2 regions of the Corticicoccus populi genome follow, and region 1 is predicted to be linked to the other one. Evidence: riboswitches for the same ligand, from Rfam matches in the RefSeq annotation. Region 1 holds a riboswitch; the other holds the start of a gene.

The links. A riboswitch is a leader RNA that binds a small molecule or an ion and turns the genes downstream of it on or off. The one in region 1 is predicted to bind lysine.
Region 2: linked by a shared signal. The riboswitch ahead of ACFSX4_RS02315 (aspartate-semialdehyde dehydrogenase) and the one ahead of ACFSX4_RS06725 (Na+/H+ antiporter NhaC family protein) in region 1 are both predicted to bind lysine.

The regions. Positions count from the first base shown of each region.
Region 1 is NZ_JBHUOQ010000001.1:1,347,669-1,359,774, reverse strand. Features, by position in the region: gene ACFSX4_RS06770 (glutamate-5-semialdehyde dehydrogenase) at 1-1,002, shown strand, start outside; gene proB (glutamate 5-kinase) at 1,134-1,952, shown strand; gene ACFSX4_RS06760 (MarR family winged helix-turn-helix transcriptional regulator) at 2,059-2,478, shown strand; gene ACFSX4_RS06755 (MFS transporter) at 2,496-3,683, shown strand; gene ACFSX4_RS06750 (hypothetical protein) at 3,781-4,110, shown strand; gene ACFSX4_RS06745 (thioredoxin family protein) at 4,132-4,677, shown strand; gene ACFSX4_RS06740 (glycosyl hydrolase family 8) at 4,753-5,844, shown strand; gene ACFSX4_RS06735 (DUF72 domain-containing protein) at 6,061-6,909, shown strand; gene ACFSX4_RS06730 (bifunctional metallophosphatase/5'-nucleotidase) at 6,968-8,296, shown strand; lysine riboswitch at 8,342-8,508, shown strand; gene ACFSX4_RS06725 (Na+/H+ antiporter NhaC family protein) at 8,572-10,158, shown strand; gene lipA (lipoyl synthase) at 10,294-11,214, shown strand; gene ACFSX4_RS06715 (YutD family protein) at 11,218-11,658, shown strand; gene ACFSX4_RS06710 (DUF3055 domain-containing protein) at 11,691-11,978, opposite strand.
Region 2 is NZ_JBHUOQ010000001.1:436,110-448,215, reverse strand. Features, by position in the region: gene lysA (diaminopimelate decarboxylase) at 1-411, opposite strand, end outside; gene ACFSX4_RS02340 (alanine racemase) at 411-1,472, opposite strand; gene ACFSX4_RS02335 (M20 metallopeptidase family protein) at 1,484-2,620, opposite strand; gene dapD (2,3,4,5-tetrahydropyridine-2,6-dicarboxylate N-acetyltransferase) at 2,613-3,329, opposite strand; gene dapB (4-hydroxy-tetrahydrodipicolinate reductase) at 3,344-4,057, opposite strand; gene dapA (4-hydroxy-tetrahydrodipicolinate synthase) at 4,054-4,941, opposite strand; gene ACFSX4_RS02315 (aspartate-semialdehyde dehydrogenase) at 4,958-5,935, opposite strand; lysine riboswitch at 6,010-6,189, opposite strand; gene ACFSX4_RS02310 (ABC-F family ATP-binding cassette domain-containing protein) at 6,240-7,844, opposite strand; gene ACFSX4_RS02305 (hypothetical protein) at 8,055-8,249, opposite strand; gene ACFSX4_RS02300 (hypothetical protein) at 8,293-8,535, opposite strand; gene ACFSX4_RS02295 (NAD-dependent protein deacylase) at 8,714-9,451, shown strand; gene ACFSX4_RS02290 (CvfB family protein) at 9,462-10,325, shown strand; gene ACFSX4_RS02285 (SDR family oxidoreductase) at 10,406-11,296, opposite strand; gene pepF (oligoendopeptidase F) at 11,415-12,106, opposite strand, start outside.

The sequences.
Region 1 (12,106 bases):
AGTCAGATGATCAGCCTGGTGGATCCCATCACGAGAAGAGACGGCAGCTGGATTAATGATATTGGACTGGAAATCAGTAAAGTCAGAGTACCGCTCGGTGTAATTGGTATTATTTATGAGGCGAGACCGAACGTTACAGTAGATGCTTCAGGCCTCTGTCTGAAAGCAGGAAATACTGTGATTTTAAGAGGCGGTAAAGAAGCACTTAACAGTAATAGAGCGATTGTTGAAGTCCTTCAGGAGGGGCTTGCAGCGTCCGAACTGCCGAAAGAGTGTATTCAGCTCGTTACAGACCCGTCAAGAGAACTCGCAGCAGAGTTCATGAAGGCGAACGATTATATTGACTGCTTAATTCCGAGAGGCGGCGCGGGATTAATCCAGGCAGTATTGAAGCAGGCGACTGTCCCTGTAATCGAAACGGGAACAGGAAATTGCCATTTATTTGTTCATGAATCTGCAGATTTTGAAATGGCGAAAAGTATCCTGATCAATTCAAAAACCCACAGAGTATCTGTGTGTAACTCTCTTGAAACGTTACTTGCAGACAAGAATCTCGGTGATGAGAAAATTACAGAACTAGTTCAGTCTTTAATAGACAGCGGTGTAACGGTTCATGGTGACAGTTATATTCAATCACTTGTACCTGAGGTCGAGGAAGCGGATGAAGATGACTTCCACAAAGAATATTTAAGTATGGATATTGCGGTCAAAGTGATTGACGGCTGTGATGAGGCAGTGGAACATATTGAAAAGTATTCTACAGGACATTCAGAAACCATCGCAGCAACAGATTACGAAACCATTCAAAACTTCCTGAATGCTGTTGACTCGGCAGCAGTATATGTTAATTCCTCTACCAGATTTACAGATGGAGAAATGTTCGGCTTCGGCGGTGAAATAGGAATCAGTACTCAAAAGCTTCATGCCAGAGGGCCGATGGGACTTGAGGCATTGACGAGCTATAAATATGTGATTCAGGGCTCCGGACACATCAGAGAATAATATGATATTTGTGAAAGTCTTCTGTCTAACCGGCAGAAGACTTTTATTTTTAGAAAAATTAAAATTTATATGGATTTTTATTCGTAATTATGTATAATTAATAATATTAAATATGATTAGGAGTGAATCGGATGAATCGAGAGTCTTTAAAAGATTGCAGCCGTGTCGTGATTAAAATTGGTACAAATTCTATTATGAAGTCCCCGACAAAAGTGGACTACCATAAGATCGACCGGCTGGCTTTCGTCTGTTCAACACTCCAGCAGGAAGGTAAGGAAGTCATACTGGTGTCATCAGGTGCAGTCGGTGTCGGTGCAAGTGCACTGAAGATGAACAAGTACCCGAGTTCAATCGCAGAACAGCAGGCACTGGCATCTGTCGGCCAGAGTGCGTTGATGAATTTATACAGCCGCTTCTTCCAGCACTACGGTCAGTACGTCGGACAGATATTAATGACAAGGGATATTATCGATTATCCGAATGCATACCATAATTGTAAGACAGCTATTAATTCTCTTTTGAATAAAAAAATCATACCGATTATTAATGAGAATGATGCGGTATCGGTGGATGAGCTCGGACACTGTACGAAGTTCGGTGAAAATGACACATTATCAGCAGTGGTCACGGAATTGATTGATGCAGATATATTAATCATTATGAGTGATGTTGACGGATTATATACTGCCAATCCTCAAACAGATGACTCGGCATCATTAATCCCGTTTGTATCAGAAATTAATGAAGAGATATTGTCCATGGCAGGCGGTACGGGATCTATTTTCTCAACCGGCGGTATGGAGACCAAATTAAAAGCAGCAGAGTATGTTATGGCGCTCGGGAAATCAATGGTCATTACTTCTGCACTGAATCCGAGTATTGTTTTCAGTATCCTCGGAGGCGAGGAGTGCGGGACTTTATTTAAAAAACTCGAAAAACAGCATCAGTAACAAGGAGTGTCCGCTGCCGGACACTCTTTTTGATATTGACAGAAGGCGTGTAAAGATGTAATATAGTTACTTAGGGTAACTAATTAATGATATTGGGAGTGAGAATATGTCATCAAGCACTTTATTTTATGAGTTAGCGACGATCTACCGTCCGTTTATCAACCGGCTGGATAAGGAATTGAATGCGTACAATTTGTTCAGTTCCCAGTGGAGAATTATGAAATTACTGCTGGATAAGGGGCCGCATACCATCAGTGAAATTGCACATCATAATTATGTTGAAAAACCGACGATTACACGTCTGGTGCAGAAACTGATAGAACTTGAATATGTTGAAGCGGTAACTGGTGAGGATAAGAGAGTCAGAATGATTCAGCTGACAGATTCCGGACGCGCTGTATGCAGTAAGGTGATTGAAAAAATTGATGTATTCTACCGTAATCTGTTGGATGGTGTTGATGAGGATACACAGCAGGAGGTGACGGAAGCTTTAAAAAAAATATCTGAAAATCTAAAAAATTATTAAGGATGATGATGTAGGAAATGGCTAATTCAAACAGAGAGATACTATGGACGAAAGATTTTATATTTACGTCTGTTGTAAATTTCGTCATGATGCTGTCCATGTATTTATTGTTGGTAACAATGGCAACGTATTCCATGCAGGAATATAATGCTTCAATCAGTCTTGCAGGCTTTGTTGCCAGTATTTTTGTAATCGGTTCTTTAATCGGACGATTATATGCAGGTAAGAAGATTGCAGAGATGGGTAATAAGAAAATGCTGATGACCAGAATCATCGCTTTTTTTATTGTAACAATAATGTATTTTCTGCCGCTTGGTCTGATTGGCATGATGATTATCCGTTTGTTTCACGGAATATTTTTAGGAATGGCAACAACTGCTACCGGAACGATTATTGCACAGGTGATTCCGGCGACCCGGAAAGGTGAGGGTATCGGTTATTTTAGTATGAGTATTGTGCTTGCGACAGCAGTAGGTCCGTTAATCGGAACATTTTTAGTCAGTGGTTTTGGTTTCACCAGTATTTTTATTTTTTCTGTTGTAATGGCAGCTGTCAGCCTGATTCTCTCTTTATTTTTAAATCCGCCGGAAATTACTCAGCCGAAAGAGGAACTTAAGGAGAAAAAAGGATTCAGTTTCAGTGAGTACTTTGAAAAACATGCCCTGCCGATTTCAGCAGCGATGTTTGTCATGGCTGTTGCATATTCAGGTATTCTGTCATTTGTCACAGAATACGCGAGCAGTATTAATTTGATGCAGGCAGGCGGATTCTTCTTCCTTGTCTATGGTGTATCGGTATTAATATCACGTCCGGTGACTGGGCCTTTAATGGATTCAAAAGGGGCAAATATTGTTGTCTATCCATCACTTGTCCTGTTTGCACTTGGTTTACTGTTAATCAGCCAGGCATCTACAGGTTTTATATTTTTAACAGCCGCTGTCCTTCTGGGTCTCGGCTACGGGAATTTCCAGTCTATAGCGCAGGCGATTGCGATTAAACTGACACCGCCGCACCGAATGGGACTTGCCAATTCAACTTACTTTATTGCGCTGGATTTAGGACTTGGTGTAGGTCCGCTTCTTTTAGGCTACCTTGTCCCTGCAACCGGCTACAGAGGAATGTATTTTTCACTCGTGTTTTTAGTGATTATTGGAATCGTTGTATATTACTTTGTTCACGGCAGAAAAGACAAAGAAATGGCATAAGCATGGTATAATAACCGGGATGCAGTGTAATCTGTATTCCGGTTATTTAGTTGAATGATATGATAAAATAAGCAGTAACCAGATGAGGAGGGTTTGCATGGCAGAGGACATTATTAAGAAAGGTACAGCAAACAGGTGGCAGGGAATTGATCCTGTAAAAGGTAAGCTGTATTTAACCAGAAGCCGCGTGCTTCATATTGCCAGTGCACTTCATTTCAGACGTGGGGAGACATCTATGCCGCTCGATGAAATAAAATCAGTGGAAATTGATGACAACCTGCTCTATAAACTTCCAGTTCCAAACGCAATTACAATTACGATGAAAGATGACACCAGACATAAATTTGTTGTAAACCGCAGGAAAGACTGGAAGAAGAAGATTGACCGGGCACTGGAAGATATGAACAATGAAAATATTGAAAAATAGTATCGGCAGAGGAGATAGAATATGCAGTTAAATGAATGGTTTGATAAAGGAATGTCAATTGAGTCATACGTGAACGAACTGACAGATCACAGAGAAAATTTTGAAAAAATTTATGCTGATTTTTCTATGCCTGATGATGCGGCAATGATTGAAAAAATTCAGAACAACAATTTAAAAGCGCTTGTGATTGCAGAACCTTGGTGCGGTCATTGCATGCTCAATATTCCGATATTAAAAAGAATTGCAGAGAAAAGCGGCATGGAAATCAGTGTCTGTCTTAGAGATACACACCCTGAGCTGATGGATCAATATGAGACAAATGGTAAACGGATTATCCCGATTTTTATATTCATAGATGATGAGGGGCGGGAAGTATCGAAGTGGGGACCACGCGCACCAAAAGTTGCCGATATTCATAACCGTATGCTTCAAAGTCTTCCGGAAAAGGATGCACCTGAATATAATGAAGTGTTCAAGGAAAAGGTCAGTGAACTTGTTCTTCGATTCTCAACAGACCAAGTATTATGGGATCATGTATATGAAGATATTAAGAAGAGTTTAATATAAGTGCAGACCATTACTTCCCGGACATATACAACCGCTGTACCGCTATAAAAATAAATCATTTGAGGAGATACCAGGTTGAAATATTTGAACACAGTGGTAATTGTTTTAATTGTAGTGATTTTAGGGTGGTTTTTCATGAGAGATGAAGAAGAGCTGGATATTGAAACAAAATACAGTACCGAGGATTTTATTTATAAGTGGTTCAAGAATGACAACGGTACACTCGCAACTTATATTCAGGACGGTGAAACGCTTGATGAAGATTTGGTCAGCGGCCGGGAGACACTAACTGAGACGATGGGTCTCTGGATGCTTTATGCACTGGAGAAAGAAGACCAGGACTTATTTGAAATTATATACGGCCAGTTGAATGATTATTTTCTTGATAAGGACGGATTTTTATATTGGAAACTGGAAGAGGACGGGAAGGCACGCGTGTCGACCAATGCGCTGATTGATGATATTCGTATCGCAGAAGCTTTATTGAATGCGGCGGATAAATGGAATGAAGATAAATACCGCAGTACTTCCGGTTTAATCAGTGAGTATCTGTCACAGCATAATGTAAAAAACGGGATTTTTACAGATTATTATGAACGTAATGATGATTATGCAAGTGAGTCAGTCACACTTTCCTATGTTGACTTGGAGGGGCTTCAGCTTCTCGGTGAATCAGATACGCTCGACAGTGCTGCAGCGGAAAAGACCATGGAGGTACTGGAAGATGTGCCGATTGATAATGGTTTCTTTCCGAAATCCTATAATGCAGAGAGTGAAGAGTATCAGTTTGATGATGAGCTGAATATGGTGGATCAGGCGATTGTTGCGTATCATTTATCGAGAACAGGGCAGAGTTCTGAAGAATTTTTGGATTTTATTTCCCGGGAAATGTCTGAGCGTGGTATTGTTCATGGAATGTATGACCGGGTGAGTGGTGAACCGATCGTGGAGTATGAATCACCCGCAGTTTATGGAATTCTGACACTTTATCTTCTAGAGATAGGTGAAGAGAACCTTGCCGAAGATGTGTTTAACCGGATGATAGAATTCCGGGTGGATGACACTGACAGCGAATACTACGGCGGCTATTCAATTACGGATGATGATACACATATATTTGATAATATTATTCCACTTCTTGCAGAGCAGCGGATGGATCAGCGGTAACCTGATGTAATTGAATCATATGAAAAGTTAATTAAGTGGCTGTGGTTTGAACTGCAGCCGCTTTTTATTGTGTGAATAAATATATTAATATTCTTGCCATATTTGTGACAGTATAGGGTGTAAAATATCTATAATGAACATACATTTTCAAATTTTATAAGTTTCAATAGAAGTGTCACTTCGTACAAATATGCTAAAATAGAAGAAGGTGATTAAATGATTCATGTAGGATTAACCGGCTGGGGTGATCATCACTCATTATATGCCGATTTAACAAATAAAAAAGACAAATTAACAACATATGCCTCCCACTTTCCCATTGTGGAACTGGATGCTACATATTATGCAGTGCAGCGTCAGGAGACGATAGAAAAATGGTGTGACGAAACCCACGACACGTTTAAATTTATTGTGAAGGCGCACCAGTATATGACAGGTCATGGTGATTACAGAGCCCATTATGATTCCATCAAGGATGTATTTACCGCATTTACCGATATGCTTAAGCCGATGCATCAACGCGGAAAGTTAGCATTTGTACTGCTTCAATTTCCGCCGTGGTTTGAATGCAATCCGAAAAATATCCGTTATGTAAAATTCGCAGTTGATTTGATAAAACCATATAAAATCGCTGTAGAATTTAGAAATCAGACATGGTTCTCAAGCAGTTATACTGAAGGGACATTGAATTTCCTGCATGACAATAATGTCATTCACAGTATCTGCGATGAACCGCAGGCCGGCCAGGGATGCATTCCATTTGTGAACAGGGTAACGGATTCGACAGCTTTCATCCGTCTCCACGGACGTAACGTCCACGGCTGGACCCAGAAGGACAGAACATCGGAAGAATGGCGTACAGTACGTTATTTATATGACTATAATGCTGATGAACTGGCCTGGTTAAAGAAACAGGTTGATATTTTAAAGCATAAAACAAAGGACATATATATTGTTTTTAATAATAATTCAGGCGGGCATGCGGCAGGAAATGCAGAGTCATTTCTGGATATTATGAAAATTAAATACGAAGGCCTGTCGCCGAAGCAACTGAAATTATTTTAATTTACTAAATTTCTGCTGCTCATTTTAGAAAACTGATGAGTGACTTTTCGATAAGGGAGTGAGAGCACTGGAGATAAAAATTTTTCACACAAACGATATACACAGTCATCTTTATAATTACTTGAAAATCATGAACTTCCTTAAAAATAAAAAAGAACAGTACGGCGGATCCATGCTTTATGTTGATATCGGTGACCATGTCGACAGAAGCCATCCATATACAGAAGCGACTCTCGGAAAAGGTAATGTTGAACTTTTAAATGAAGCGGGTTGTGATGTCGCAACTATAGGCAACAATGAAGGAATTACACTCGAAAAAAACGATTTAAAAACATTATATGAAGATGCAGATTTTGATGTGATCTGCTCGAATTTGAAGGAACCTGAAGCAGATGTACCGTTTTTTAATCCGTATACTATAAAAGAAGTGAACGGCATCAAAATAGGCTTTGTTGCAGCTACAGTTGAATTCACGCCGTTTTACCGTGCGCTCGGCTGGGAGGTTTCGGATGCATTCGACTGGATTATGCGTGCGGTAGAAGAGGTTAAGGACCAGGTCGACTGTCTTATTATGTTATCACATCTCGGTAAATACGATGATGAGACACTTGCCATGATGTTTCCGGAATTTGATGTCATTTTAAGTTCGCATACACATCACCATTTCCTAAACGGTGATGTTGTCGGTAATACTTTAATCGGTGCTGCAGGACGTTTTGGTGATTATATCGGTGAAGTAACTTTAACATTTGACGGACGTAAATTAACAGGCAGCAAAGCGCGTTTAACAGAGAGTGATTTATTGGCAAATGTAGATGATCAATATTATGATATCGGTAAATTTATGCTTGAGAGTCAGATTGTCAAAGATAATATGGGTCAGATACCGAGAACTTTATACCGTCCGGGCAGGTTTATATCGACACTTGCAGAAATGCTGCGTGAATTTACGGAAAGTGATGCCGGTATCGTCCACACCGGTCTGATCGCAAAAGCATTTGAAGGCGGAACTTTAACAGAATATGATCTGCACAAGGTACTGCCGCATCCGATTAATGCAGTGCAGATTGAACTGACAGGACGCGAGCTGAAGGAAGTATTTAACCAGGCTGCAAGACACGAATTCAAGGATGAAGTCGTGCGGGGTATGGGATTCAGAGGTGATATTTTCGGCACTTTTGTGACGGATAATATCGGCTGTATCCAGTCTGAACGTGCATACTATGTTGGCGGAGTGCCGATTGATGAGCGGAAAATATACACACTCGGTACTTTGGACATGTACACTTTCGGGCGTATTTTCCCACAGTTTAAGACGGCGCGGAAAAAATATATTATGCCTGATTTTTTAAGAGATATCGTACGAAAATACAGTGAAAAGCTGTAGCCATGGATTATTCCATGTGCTATAATACAATCTGTTAATTGAATAGCACGAAGTAGAGGTTGCATGAATCAAGAGTAGGTGTGGTGAGTAGGCATACGTTTGAACCACTCTGAAAGGGATGAATGCCGAAAAAATTTAACGGGCGCGTTTAATTTTTGGGACTGGATTGAATAAGTTCAGGACTGTCATGATGATGATGCGCTACAATGATGATATAGAAATCACGCAGCATTTATCATGCTGCGTGATTTTTTATTTTTGGAGGTCAAAAAGACATGGAAAGTATACTTAACTGGGAATATATTTCTTTAGTTCCACCGCTGTTGACACTTTTACTTGTAGTGATTACAAGAAAAGTAGGTTTAAGTCTTGGGACTGGAATTATCACTTCCGCATTTATCATTGCCGACGGCAGTGTGACCGGAATGTTCAGACTGGTCTGGGATGCATTTATTTGGATTTTTATTGAGGACGGGGCATTGAATACATGGAATGCATTTATTCTGTTATTTTTAGTGATGCTCGGAATTTTAATTGCGTTTATGAATATGTCAGGCGGCGCAAGAGCTTTTACCAACTGGGCTATCGGGAAAGTGAAAAACCGACGCAGTGCCGGACTCTTAACCGGTATCCTTGGTATTATTATTTTTATCGATGATTATTTCAGTGCACTTGTGACCGGTCAGGTTTCAAAACCTTTAACGGATAAATACCGGATTTCCAGAGCGAAACTTGCATATTATGTGGATACTACAGCATCACCGGTTTCTGTTATTGCACCGATTTCAAGCTGGGGTGCCGGAATAATGGGTTTAATCGCGCCGCTGTTAATAGCTGCGGGAATTACCTCCATTACGCCGTTTCAGGCATTTTTATATATAGTACCGATGAATTTTTATGTTATTGCTGCATTGCTGATGATGTTTATCGTTATCCTTCTTCAGTTTGATATCGGTCCAATGCGGAAAGAGGAAAAAAGAGCAATTGTTGATAACGTCCTTGCTGATGAAGAAGATATTAAAAAAAGTGAACAGGATGACCTTCCTGTTGTTTCAGACAGTTCGGCACAGGCGTTAATTGTTCCCATGGTCGGTCTTGTTGCGACTGTGATTACTGCTATGCTTGTAACAGGTGCAGTGGAAGCAGGATCATTCAGTTTATACAGTGTGATGGAGAATATGCTGGTCACGCATTCGTTAATAGCGGGTGGAATTGTCGGCTTGATTCTAGCATTTTATTATTATCGTAAGCATACAAAGAATAATCAGTTATTTGGCGGTAAGGAAATATTGGTTGGTATTAAATCAGGATTTCTTGCGATGTTTCCGGCAATTTCTGTACTGACACTTGCATGGATGATTGGTGATTTAATCAGTGATCTTGGTACAGGCGAAGTATTAGGACAGATGGTGCAGGATTCCAATCTGCCGGTCAGTATGTTTCTTGCAGTTATATTTGCAGTGGCGTGTTTGATGTCACTGGCGACAGGTACCAGCTGGGGCTCATTCGGTATTTTAGTACCGATAGCCGGAGAAATTATGATTTCTCTTGGTGAAACTGACCTGCTGCTGCCTGCAATTGCAGCAGTTATTTCAGGAGCAGTGTTTGGAGACCATTGTTCTCCGATTTCAGATTCCACTGTCCTCGCGTCTACGGGGTCCGGGTGTAATCATATTACACATGTCATTACACAGCTGCCGTATGCCGTTCTTTCAGCAGTGATTGCTTTTATCGGCTATATTGTACTCGGCTCAACAAATAATCTGTGGATTTCTCTGTTAACTGTACTTGCTCTGGTTATCGGTGTGTATATTGTTGCGAAGTTTATATACAAGCCGATCAAAAGGCCGGTATCCGAATAATTTTTACAATCCCTATGTGTCATCTAATTGACAGGCAGGGATTTTTTTTGAATAATATTTTCAAGTCTTACTAATTGGCTGTGCATTTATGATAATATTGTGTAGACGACACTATTAGGATTGGAGCGTTCTAAAATGGCAACAAAAAATGAAGAGATTTTAAGAAAACCGGAATGGTTGAAAATTCGATTAAATACGAATAAAAACTACACCGGGCTGAAGAAAATGATGCGTGAGAAAAATCTACATACTGTTTGTGAAGAGGCTAAGTGTCCGAACATTCATGAGTGCTGGGGTGAGAGACGGACCGCAACATTTATGATACTCGGAGCAATATGTACACGCGGCTGCCGTTTTTGTGCCGTAAAGACAGGACTTCCTAATGAGCTCGACTGGGATGAACCGAACCGGGTGGCTGAATCTGTGCAGATGATGAACTTGAAGCATGTCGTGATTACCGCAGTCGCAAGAGATGATCTTAAAGATGCAGGTTCAAGAGTCTATGCGGAAACCGTTCGAAAAGTCCGTGAAATGAATCCATACACTACAATTGAAGTGCTGCCGAGTGATATGGCGGGAGAGTATGATAATTTAAAAACACTGGTGGATGCGAAACCGGATATTATGAACCATAATATTGAAACAGTTGAACGGTTGACACCGAGAGTTCGTGCAAAAGCAAAATATCATAGAACGCTTGAGTTCTTAAGACGTTCAAAAGAATTAAATCCGGATATTCCGACAAAGTCCAGTTTAATGGTCGGACTTGGTGAGACTGTTGAAGAAATTTATCAGACAATGGATGATTTGCGTGCCAATGATGTGGATATTATGACTATCGGCCAATATCTGCAGCCTTCACGTAAACATTTGAAAGTCCAAAAATACTATACACCGCTTGAATTCGGGAAACTGCGTAAAGTGGCGATGGAAAAAGGATTTAAACACTGCCAGGCAGGCCCGATGGTGCGCTCTAGCTATCATGCTGATGAACAGGTGAATGAGGCAGCAAAAGCAAAACAGCGTATCGGTGATGAATTATTAAAGGGTGAATAACAAATGATAACGATCAATCATATGAATTTTGAACTGATTGAGAATTACCGTGATGCGTTTAATGAAGAACAGTTTGTTGAGAAGTACAGTGAGGTTTTGAACAAATATGATTACATCGTCGGTGACATCGGCTATGAAAAGCTGAGACTTGCCGGTTTTTACAGAGATAACAAAAAGAAAGTAGATCGGGATAAAAAATACAGTGCGATTCAGGATTATCTATTCGAATACTGCAACTTCGGCTGTGCATATTTTGTACTGAGGAAAGTAACGAAGGCAGAAGTAAAAGCGATGGATCAGCCGGAAGATGTCAGTGACCTGACGGATAATGAAGATACTGAAGGGCAGGAAGTTTTTCCTGATGAAGGCAGTAAACATACGCTTGAAAATGAACAAAAACCGCTGCCCGGTAAGACATACGCAGCATTGAAAAAACAGGGATAACAAAGTAAAGGGCAGACGAATCTGCCCTTTACTTATTCCATACCGCCCCATTCAGAAGAAGTAATATCACTTAGAAATGTTTCCACCTCTTTTCCCTGCTCGCTGTCAAGGTCCAGAATATGTGCGATATATCCCTCCTCCTGAAGGTCATCACTGCCGATAATTCCAAAACGGTTACTCTGCATATTTAAAACAAGACTTTTCCCGAAGAAGCGCGTCGTCTGCATGATTGCGAGATCATACCGCCCGTGCTCCCCGACAAAACTCACATACCTTGTGTAAGTGTCTTCTGTATCATCATATAAAAAGAAATCCAACATTATTTTTTCCCCCTCCGAAGTCCTGATTGTCTGTATTATTAATTTCAATGCAGTATTATAATTCCCGAATGTATATCACCCTTAAACATACTGTTTCATGCTATCATAATATTAATACTGTAATAAAG
Region 2 (12,106 bases), 910 kb from region 1:
AAGACTGTCAATCAGCCCGATTTCATCTACAGAATCAATTACAAAGAATTTTACCCCGTGATTTAACGCATAACTGATTTCTTCCGGTGTTTTATTATTACCGTGAAAATGAATATCTTCCGGCTCAAATCCGGCCTTTAACGCAGTGTATAATTCACCGATAGAAACGACGTCCAGTTCCATATTTTCTTCTTCGAGAATCTGAATCATCCCGAGGGTGGAGAATGCTTTTGAAGCATAGGAAACAGAGTAAGGGATATCTTTTAATGAAAGTACATTATGAAATCTTCTCATCTGATGACGCATATAAGCTTCATCATATACAATAAGCGGTGTTCCGAATTCCTCTGCAACTGCCGTAATATCCTGTCCGGCAAACTGCAGCCGGTTATTTAAATATTCTAGTGACATTAATATACCTCCTGTTTTAATGTTTGAAAATTAAGAGCTCCGAGCTGTTCAGATACTGCACCGATTCCGCGGTTTCTAAAATCATCCACACGGAGATTTTTATTATAAATATATACTGTATCTGCTGTTGACACGCAATCATCAACTTCAACCAGCATATGACTCATCATTAACGCCCGAATTGGATACATCTTCCCGTTTATCTCACATTCATATGATGCACGTGAACGCATGATACCATCTCCATAGCCAATGTCAACAACCGCAGCCTTCGTATCCTTCTTTGCCACAAATGCTGCACTGTAGCCGCAAGGCATACCTTTAGAAAGGGGTCTGATCTGTATCACCGGGGCAGAAAGAGAAATTGACTGATTATAAGTACCGGGGGCCTCCTCATACGGCGTACCGCCGTATAATCCGACCCCGAGTCTTAAATGGGTGTGCCCGTCGAACAATCCGTCTCTGACAAAACTCGCTGTATTCTGTGCATGAATTACAGGAATTCTGATATCACGTTTCTGAAATGTTTCTACAATAGAGAGCCATCCTTCACGTTCTTCTTCATAAACACCGTCAAACTCATCTGCATATCCAAAATGAGTCCATAAACCGGTAAGATTGAAGCGCTCAGTTTCATCCAGTTTCTTTTCATGATGGAGTACTTCAAGCATTTCTTCAGCACTGTTGAAACCGGAACGGTTAAACAGGCCGGCGTATTCCAGGTGTACATTAATCCCGTTTAAACTCTGTTGATATTTTTTATAATACTCTAAGGAGGGGAGGGTGATATCAAGCTGATATTGACGCACCGCATCAAATTCAGCTGTCGGATTCATTAAAAATATGCGTACCTCTTGATTAATTTCCCTGATTTTGACTGCTTCAGCTATATTCGTAGTGCCGAAAGCCTTAATCCCTGCTTCTATAAAACACTTCACACTGAATTCAAGACCGTGATTATAAGCATTATTTTTAACAACCGCAATCGTTGGAATATTTTTGGTTATGTTTTGTGCCTGATTGATAAATTCCTTTTGATTGATACTGAATGTACCACCCATTGTATCCTCTCCTAAAACACTTTTACTATTTCTTCAAAATAATCTGCAACATTCATTAATACATGTTCATCAAAATCAAATCGAGCAGTATGAAGACTGCTGTTGAATCCTTTAGAATCATCTTTTGCACCGACAAATATGAAGTATGAAGGGGCGATTTCTCTGTAGAAACTAAAGTCTTCGCCGAACAAATACGGCTTATCATTTAATACAGACGTTCCGTTGATATTTTTAACCGCCTGATCAACGACTGTTTTTAATTCCGGACTGTTTTTGGTCGCAGGGTATCCTTCATTAAATTTAAGGGCAACATCCACTCCGTATAATAATTGTGCGCTTTGTCTGATTTTATCCATCTGTCTTGTTACAGTATTTAAATCGTCCGCTTCATATGTCCGTATTGTACCTTCAAGATAGGCATTTGAAGCAACAGTATTGATTGCTTCACCGGCATTCATCTGCCCGACATGAACAATATTTCTGTTCAATCCGTCAAGATGATACTGCTGAATCTGGCTCACTTCACGTGCCACATACATCAAGGCTTCCACTGCGGAAACTCCCTTATGCTTTTGTGCCACATGACTTGACTGTCCTGTAATATAAAATCTGTATTCTGTCGCACTCGCCGTGATTTCGTCATCACGGTACAGATAAAGCCCCGTATCCTCATCAGGCATCAGATGAACACCAAACACCGCATCCATCTTCATACTGCCGCCCCAGGCATCTATGAGTTGTTTCGCACCGGCCATCGTCTCTTCGCTCGGCTGGAAAATAAACACACAGTTATGCTTGAGTAACCCATTATTTTTTAAATCGTGACATCTCTTAACAAATAAAAGAAGGGCCGCGGTATGACCGTCGTGCCCACATGCATGCATAACACCGTCTGTTAAACTTCGATACTCTGTATCATTTTCTTCATGAATCGGCAGCGCATCTATATCTGCACGGAAACCGATTGTGGTATCACTGTTACCGTCAAGTTCTACGATAACACCAGTATTTAGAGGTGTTGTATATTCTATATTTAAAGAATTCAGAACTTCCTTTATATAACGCGTTGTGTTAAATTCATTCATACTCAGTTCAGGGTGTGCATGCAGATATCTTCTGTGAGTTGTCACAAATTCCAAATCAGTCATTTAAACGGCGTAATGCTGAGACGATTTCACGTTTTGTACTTTCTACTTCACTTGTCTGCTTAATCACCCGTGCAGGTGTACCTGCAACGACTGCTCCTGCCGGAACATCTTCAGTCACAATAGCACCCGCAGCAACAATTGCTCCGGCACCGACACGAACACCTTCTAAAATGACAGCATTGGCACCGATTAAAACATCATCTTCAATGACAACAGGGGAGGCGCTTGGCGGTTCAATCACACCTGCAAGGACAGATCCTGCACCGACATGTACATTTTTCCCTGTCGTTGCACGGCCGCCGAGAGTTGCGTTCATATCAACCATCGTACCTTCACCGACCACAGCACCGATGTTAATCGTAGCTCCCATCATAATCACTGCACCGTCTTCAATGACAGCATGTTCACGGATAAATGCACCTGGTTCAATACGGGCATTAGTGTTTGTCAGATCTTTTAACGGAATTGCAGAATTGCGGCGGTCCTGTTCTACGACAATGTCAGTAAATAAAGATTCATTTTCTTTGTAAAAAACATCCCATTCACTGTAGTCCGCAAAAATTGTTTTAGATTTACTGCATCCGAATACTTTAAAACTCTCCGGGAAAGAAACACCTTCAAATTGTCCATTAGCATAAACTTTTACCGGTGTAACCTTTTCTGCATTTGATATATATTGAATAATCTCTTCAGCTGTAAAATTCTCCATGAATACTTTCTCCTTTAAAATAAGTTGTTATATGTGTAGTAACCGTTATCTTTATTCACAAGTGCTGCTGCTGCTTTAATCGCACCATTTGCGAAAATATCCTTGGACTGTGCCTGATGGCGCAGTTCAATGACTTCGTCCGTACCTGCAAATATGACATCATGCGTACCGACAATCGTACCGCCCCTCATACTGGAAACGCCGATTTCTTCTTTTTTCCGCTGCTGGTTTACATTAGAGCGGTCATATACAGGGTAACTGTCTGTCCGGCGGGCAAGTACTTCATCCAGCAGTTTAACGAGCGTACCGCTCGGAGCATCTACTTTTTTGTTATGATGGCGTTCCGTAATTTCAACATCATAATCATCAAGAAGGGCAAGTGCCGCCTCCAGTATTTTAGTGACAGCATGCACACCGTAGCTCATATTTGCACTGAAAAATACCGGTGCCGTCTCAGCACGTGTCTTTAATATTTCCACAATTTTTTCTTTTTCTCCTGTTGTCGCAACAACAAGCGGTGTTTTAAACTCCTGCTCTATTAATGGAAGCAGAAGTGCGGGGTTGGAAAAATCAACAGCGACATCCGCACCTGCTTCATCAATTGAAGAAAATTCGGGATATGGGGAAGCGCTTCTGCCGATGACACCGACAATTTCATGACCGGCTTCTTCAGCAAGACGGGCAGTAATTTTATTCATTGTTCCATATCCTATGAGCAGAACTTTCATACTCTCACACCCTCCTTGAACTCATGAAATGCATCTTTGATTTTTTTCTGACTTACTTCATCAATCGGAATCAACGGCAGTCTGAGTTCATAGTTTCCAAATCCAAGTTCAGTTGTTAACACTTTAATTGGAATTGGATTCACATCCATCTGTACGGCATCGATTACAGGCATCACTGCATCGAATGCTGCACGGGCAGCTGCATCATTATTTTTAGTGCGGATATATACATCCTGTAATTCTCCGGGAATGACATTCCCTGCGACTGAAATTAACCCTCTGCCTCCGAGTGCAGTAAAATCACATAAGTTATCATCATTACCACTGTAAAGTACGAAATCCTCATCGATGAGATTCAATACTTTAATCGTATAATTTAAATCACCAACCGCATCTTTTAATGCAACAATATTTTCATGCTGACTTAATTCAAATATTGTCTCAGGCTCAATAGTCATTCCAGTACGGGCAGGGACATTATAAAGTATGACCGGGATATTGATACTGTCAGCGATCGCTGTGAAATGAGCGACTAAGCCGCGTTGATTACTCTTATTGTAGTAGGGTGTAATTAACATCACCCCGTCCGCACCAATTTGTTCCGCATATTGTGAAAGCTCAATTGAACGTTTTGTTGAGTTTGTACCTGTACCTGCAACGACCGGTACACGACCCGCTGCAGTTTCAACTGCTGCTGACAGCAGAGATTTAACCTCTTCCGAACTTAAAGTAGGGGATTCACCGGTTGTTCCGTTTACTACCAGACTTTGTACATCATTTTCAATCAAGTATTCAATATGTTCTCTGAATGCGTCATAATCAATTTCATCATTTCTAAACGGCGTTGTCATCGCTACTCCAATACCTTCAAAAATCATACTCATTTTTGTCATCTCCTTATTATTCGTCAATCAATGTCTGTAAAATCTGCACCGTGTTCTGCGCTGCACCTTTCAGTAAGTTATCACTGACACACCATACATGGAATGTATTCGGCAGTGTCGGATCTTTTCTGATTCTGCCGACAAATACTTCAGGTCGCCCTGCAGCATCGAGCGGCATCGGGTATTCATTATTTTCCGGATTATCCATCAAAACGATGTGTGAAAATCCTCTAAATGCATCTCTCACTTCTTCAACAGTTGCTTCTTTATCAAGCGTGACGTTCATTTGGACACTGTGACTGTCCATAACAGGTACACGGACACATGTTGCTGTCACTTCAAGTGCATCATCCTGTAATATTTTTTTCGTTTCATCAATCATTTTCTGTTCTTCTTTTGTATAGCCGTTTTCTAAGAATACATCGATGTGCGGCAGTACATTATTATGAATAGGGTGGGGATAGGTAGTTGGTTCTTCACCTTTCGCGCCATCTTCTAAATCACGTATACCGCCGGAACCGGAACCGGACACTGCCTGATACGTTGCATAATGGACCCGCTTCAAACCGAATTTATCCTGCAGCGGTTTTAATGCAACCACTGACTGGATAGTTGAACAGTTTGGATTTGCAATAATTTTCCGGTCAAGCTTCGGTTCATTAATCTCCGGAACAATTAAATCTATATCTTCATGCATTCTCCACTGACTCGAGTTATCAATTACAATGGCACCGTGTTTTTCGAAAAGCGGGGCATAGTGTTCACTGATTGAGCCGCCCGCACTCATCACTACATAATCAAATCCACCGTCTGTGCTTTCATCAGTAAGTTCCTGAACAACCAATGTTTCTCCGTTTAATTCAATTTCTTTCCCGCTTGAGCGTTTTGATGAAAATAAAACGACCTCATCATATCCGATTCCGTAATTTTCAAGCATCTCAAGCATCTTGTTTCCTACAACACCTGTTGCACCGACGACTGCTAATTTTGTCATATTCAATTCCTCCTAATGTCATACAATCAAATGGTATAAAAAAAAGCCCCGGAATGCCGGGACTTGTTTTTATATACAAGTGATGCACTCCATTATCCTAAAAATAATGACAGGCCAGTAGCTCTTAACCTTCTGACCCAACAGTACATCTCTCGAAAAATATACCATTTCGGCATCAGACCCTTTCACATATCTAAAGTTTCGAGCTTTAAATCAGATATGCTACTCATGTGCAATGCGCCTCATCTAAAATTATTTGATTATTTGAACTTCATTATACATACCTAATGAGTATGTGTAAACCCTAAAGTTTAATTACACCTTTATCCTTTAAATATTCTTCGTATGAAGACTCTTTCACAACCGCTCCAGGCTCTGATAAATCAAGCACACTGTTCGCAATTGTATTAATAAATTCAAAGTCGTGTGATGTGAAAATAATAGAACCTTTAAAGTTTTTCAAACCTTCGTTGACGGAAGTGATACTTTCTAAGTCCAGGTGGTTTGTCGGCTCATCGAGCATGATGACATTTGCTTTTGACAACATCATCTTACTCAGCATGGCACGCATTTTTTCACCACCGGATAAAACATTTGATTTTTTCTTTGCTTCTTCACCGCTGAAGAGCATACGGCCGAGAAATCCTCTTAAGAAAGTTTCTGTCTGTTCCTCAGGCGGTGCGTACTGACGCAGCCAGTCCACAAGATTTAAATTCCCGTCGGCAAAGTATTTAGAGTTATCTTTCGGCATATAGCTTTGTGTTGTCGTTACACCAAAACGCACTTCACCTTCATCCGGTGTAATTTCACCGGCCAAAATACGGAGAAGGGTGGTGCGGGCGATTTCCGAAGATCCGATTAATACTGTTTTATCATAAGGGTTTAAAGTGAAACTGATGTTATCAAGCACTTTTTCCCCGTCAATTGAATGCGACAGTCCATTAACATAAAGCAGATCATTACCGATTTCCCGGTCCGGTGTAAAGCCGACAAACGGATAACGTCTTGATGAAGGTTTAATGTCATCAAGCTCAATTTTGTCGAGCATTTTCTTACGGCTTGTTGCCTGTTTGGATTTTGAAGCATTCGCGCTGAAACGCGCAACAAAGTCTTTCAGTTCTTTAATTTTTTCTTCTTTTTTCTTATTTTGTTCCTGGGCCATCTGCTGTGCGAGCTGGCTGGACTGATACCAGAAATCATAATTACCTACATACAGCTGAATTTTTCCAAAATCAAGGTCAGCAATATGCGTACATACATTATTCAAAAAGTGTCTGTCGTGGGATACAACAATTACAGTATTCTCAAAATCAATTAAAAAGTTTTCAAGCCATTGAATCGCTTCAATATCAAGACCATTGGTCGGCTCATCAAGAAGGAGTACATCCGGTGTTCCGAATAAACTCTGAGCAAGAAGTACTTTAACTTTTTGATTATTTTCGAGTTCAGACATTTTCTTATCAATTAAATCACTGCCGATACCAAGGCCGTGAAGCAGACTTTCTGCATCACTTTCAGCAGTCCATCCGCCCATTTCACCGTACTCACCTTCAAGTTCAGCTGCGCGGATACCATCTTCATCGGAAAAGTCAGGTTTCATATAAATTTCATTTTTCTCTTTTGACACTTCCCATAGACGTGCATGACCCATCAGCACTACATCCAGTACACGTTCATCTTCATAGCCGAAATGATCCTGTTTCAAAACAGCCAGCCGTTCATCTTTCGCCATTGAAACATTTCCGGTCTGGGACTCAATTTCGCCGGATAAAATCTTTAAAAAAGTTGATTTACCTGCACCGTTTGCACCAATCAGACCATAACAGTTTCCAGGTGTAAATTTTATATTAACGTCTTCAAAAAGTTTGCGGTCACCAAAACGCAGACTAACGTCACTTACTTGTAGCATAGACACATTCTCCTTAATTATATTCCTTTAGCGATAATACCATATTTAAAGGGCTTATGTGAGGTCTTTCGCATTTAAAATGCGTTTTCAACACATATTCATCAATTTATAGGAAGAATAAAACCGATACGTTCACAAGAGAAGGGGAGACATTAAAATAATCCACCCGGTGTCAGGAGGAGAGAATACCCGGCACCGGATGGATTATTATTATATTTTCGAGCCTTCTTTAGCGTAAGTGACAGTTTTAACATTTGAAAGATTAATCAGCACCACTTCATTCACGAGTACAGTATTATCATCCACATATTCCACATTATTTGCTGTTACTTTCTGATCATCGATAAATTTAAACGTTGAATATAAACTTTCTTTGTGGATTCTTACTACATCATTCGCATGCATGGTTATCTTCACCTCTCTTCAATAATACCTGTCTCAATCAGGCTTACTTAAATTCTAAAGGGACAACATGACTGCTGAATTCTTCAATGGCACCTGCAATTGTCTTTTGTTCGACCGTTCCATCAACAGCGAGACTCTCTTTATGACTGAAAAAATAATCAATAATGGGATCATAGCCGTCTGTACCTTCACCGCGGACCACATAAAGCGGGGCACCGAATTCATGTTCCGCCTCAAGCACTTCTCCTAAAAACTTTCTGAACAAACTGTCATAATTATTTTTCATGTGACCAACTCCTTTTAATGAATATACACCACTTGAATTTAATGCTCAACAAAAATCAGAAAAATCGGAATTATAAAATATATAATATCTTCTAAACATTCATCTTATATAAATGAAACTTTCGTTATCAGCGGCTGAATATGGTAATATTAGAGTATTAATTACAGGAGGCAATACTGTGTCTGCAAACGTTTCTCAACTGAACAAAATTATTTCTGAATCCAATAATATCGTGTTTTTTACAGGCGCCGGTGTATCGGTCGCAAGCGGCATACCTGATTTTAGAAGTATGGGCGGCTTGTTCGATGAAATCTCAAAAGACGGATATGAACCTGAATACCTGCTCAGCATTAATCATTTAGAAGATAATCCACAGAATTTCGTAAACTTTTACAGAAAAAGATTACTGCTCGCCGATAAACAGCCGAATAACGTTCATTACTATATTGAAAAACTTGAAAGACAGGGGAAATCATCCGGTGTGATTACACAGAATATTGACGGCCTACACCATGATGCCGGAAGCAGGAATATTGATGAACTTCACGGGTCGCTCGCAAAATTTTACTGTACAGAGTGCACCCGGACATATTCAAAAAATGAAATTATTTCTGATGACATTGGTTTCTGCCGATGCGGCGGTGTTGTCAGGCCGGACATTGTACTTTACGGTGAAATGCTGAATGAGCAGACTGTCTTCAGTGCCATCTCAAAATTTCAGGAAGCAGATACGCTCGTTGTCCTCGGGTCATCCCTTGTCGTCAATCCCGCTGCTTATTTAACTACACATTTTAAAGGCAGACATTTTGTGATTATTAATAAAGACGCGACACCTTATGATGATAACGCAACACTTGTAATCAATGAAGACATGACACATGTCATTTCCGAACTGGAAAAACTTGAAGAAATTTAGGAGAAATATAATGGAAAATTTATCAGGAACTGTACAATTTTTAGAAGTAATTAAAAGAGAAGGATCGACGTATCATCTAACGTATGAAAATGATACGTACATTCGAATGAATTCCTCTGCCACAGATAAAGAATATGAAATCGGCGAAGAGGTCAGTGCGTTTATCTATCCAAACAGAAGTGGCGAATTATTTGCAGCACCCATAGTCCCGAGTGCTTCCCGGAATAAATTCGGTTATGCTGAGGTAATTGAAGTCAACAGAGATGGTGCATATGTTGATGTCGGTGCACCGAGAGAAATCTTAATCCCGTGGATTGATCTGCCGAAAATGAAGGAAGTGTGGCCGAAAGAGGGCGATGAAGTCTATATACAGTTACGGGCAGAATCCGACAACCAGCTGTACGGCAAATTAATCAGTGAACAGGAAGCAGCTGAACGTTTCACACCATTCGATAAAGAAAAATTTGAAGAGATCAAAAATAAATGGTTTACAGGGCGTCCTTACCGTCTGCTTAAAGTCGGTACCTTCATACTGACAACAGAAGGACATAAAGCTTTTGTACACGAATCAGAAAGAGAGCACGAACCCCGTCTTGGTGAAGAAGTGAAATTCAGAGCCATCGGTGTCAATGAAAATGGTGAAATTAACGGATCATTTATCAAACAGGCCTATCAAAAAATGGATTCAGACAGTAAAATGATTCTCGATTATATCACTCAAAATGATGGAATGATGCCTTTATCCGATAAATCTTCACCTGAAGATATTAAAGATGCATTTAATATCTCAAAAGGATCATTTAAACGCGCACTCGGCCGTTTAATGAAAGCAGGGAAAATCGAACAGCGGGACGGATCGACATATTTAAAATAAAAATTTTATAATATTGCTTATAAAAAAGTAAGAGCTGCAGGCATTTTGCCTGCAGCTCTTTAATCATTGCTTTGATAATTTTATAAAAAGTCCTTACCGCCTGTTAAACCGTAAATTTCTCCTGAAATATAACTGCCTTCTTCAGACGCAAGCAGTACATAGACCGGCGCAAGTTCGACCGGCTGTGCAGCACGGGTCAGCGCCGCCTTCTGGCCGAATTCAGGAATTTCACCGTCAAGCTTACCACCGTCTAACTGCAGCGGTGTCCACACAGGACCTGGTGCAACACCATTTACCCTGATACCTTTCGGTGCAAAGTATTTAGACATAGAAACTGTAAAGTTATTAATTGCAGCATTTGTCGCTGCGTAATCTGAAAGAGGCGGCCCTGGTCTTGAACCTTGAACAGAAGTTGTCGTAATTACAGCACTGCCGGGTTCCAAATATTCCTCAGCTGCTTTTACAGATTCAAACATACTGATGATATTTACTTTAAACGTGTCGTTAACCTGTTCCATAGTTAAATCACTTAATGACGGCTGGGCAACCTGCAAGGCAGAATTCAGCACCAGAATATCCAAAGCGCCGAATGCATCGACCGTTTGTTTAACAATATCCGTCGGGGTACCGTCATCTTTGAAATCACAAGGCAGCAATAGTGATTTTCTGCCTTCCTTTTCAATAATTTCTTTTACTTCCTGAGCATCTGCTTCTTCACCAGGCACAAATTGAATTGCTACATTTGCACCTTCCCGTGCATAAGCAATGGCTGCAGCACGTCCGATACCTGAATCACCACCGGTAATTAAAGCATTACGGCCTTCAAGTCTGCCGTGTCCTTTATAAGATGACTCACCACAGTCCGGTTTTGGTTTCATTTTATGCTGCAGGGCAGGGGTGCCCTGATCCTGCTCAGGAAAGTCATCTGAGTAATACTGTTTTCTCGGGTCTGTTAAATTTGTATTATCCATTCTTCATTCTCCTTGTATATATAATTAATAAACTGACTGTCTATAAATACTCCAAGTGAACAAAATCATTCAATTACCATTTAACACTTAGAACATAGGGGAATCCCATGTTCAGTTATTACCCGTCAATTTCCTCAGTTAAACGCTCCAGTTCATCAACCAGTTCGCCGATGTAATTGATTGTTTCTTTTAAAGGCTGATTTGTTGTAATATCGATACCCGCCATTTGAGAAAGTTCTACAGGATTTTTAGTTCCGCCTGATTTTAATACTTTTAACCAGTCATCAACAGCAGGCTGACCTTCATTTAATACACGTTTACTCATTGCAGTCGCAATAGTTAGACCAGCTGAATACGTATATGGATATAATCCCATGTAGTAGTGCGGCTGTCTCATCCATGTCAATTCAGCACCTTCAGTGATTGTCACGTCATCTCCCCAGAACTCTTCAATTACATTACGCTTTAAGTCATTTAAGTCATTCGCAGTAACACTTTCGTAATTATCCACTTTTTTATACACTTCACGCTGATACGCAGCTTCAAGCAGATGCGTCACACAGTTATGATAGTAGGTTCTTGAAATAATAGAAGAAATCACCCAGCGCTTAAATTTAGGGTCTTCAGAGTTTTTAAGCAGATGATTCGCCATCAGCATTTCATTCATTGTGCTCGGCGCTTCGATAAAGTACATCGAACTTCTTGCATCAAATACATTCTGTGCACGGTTTGCATTATAGAAATGGCCGGCATGACCGAGTTCGTGTGCAAGAACAAACACTTCTGTCATTAATGAAGTCCATGAAATTA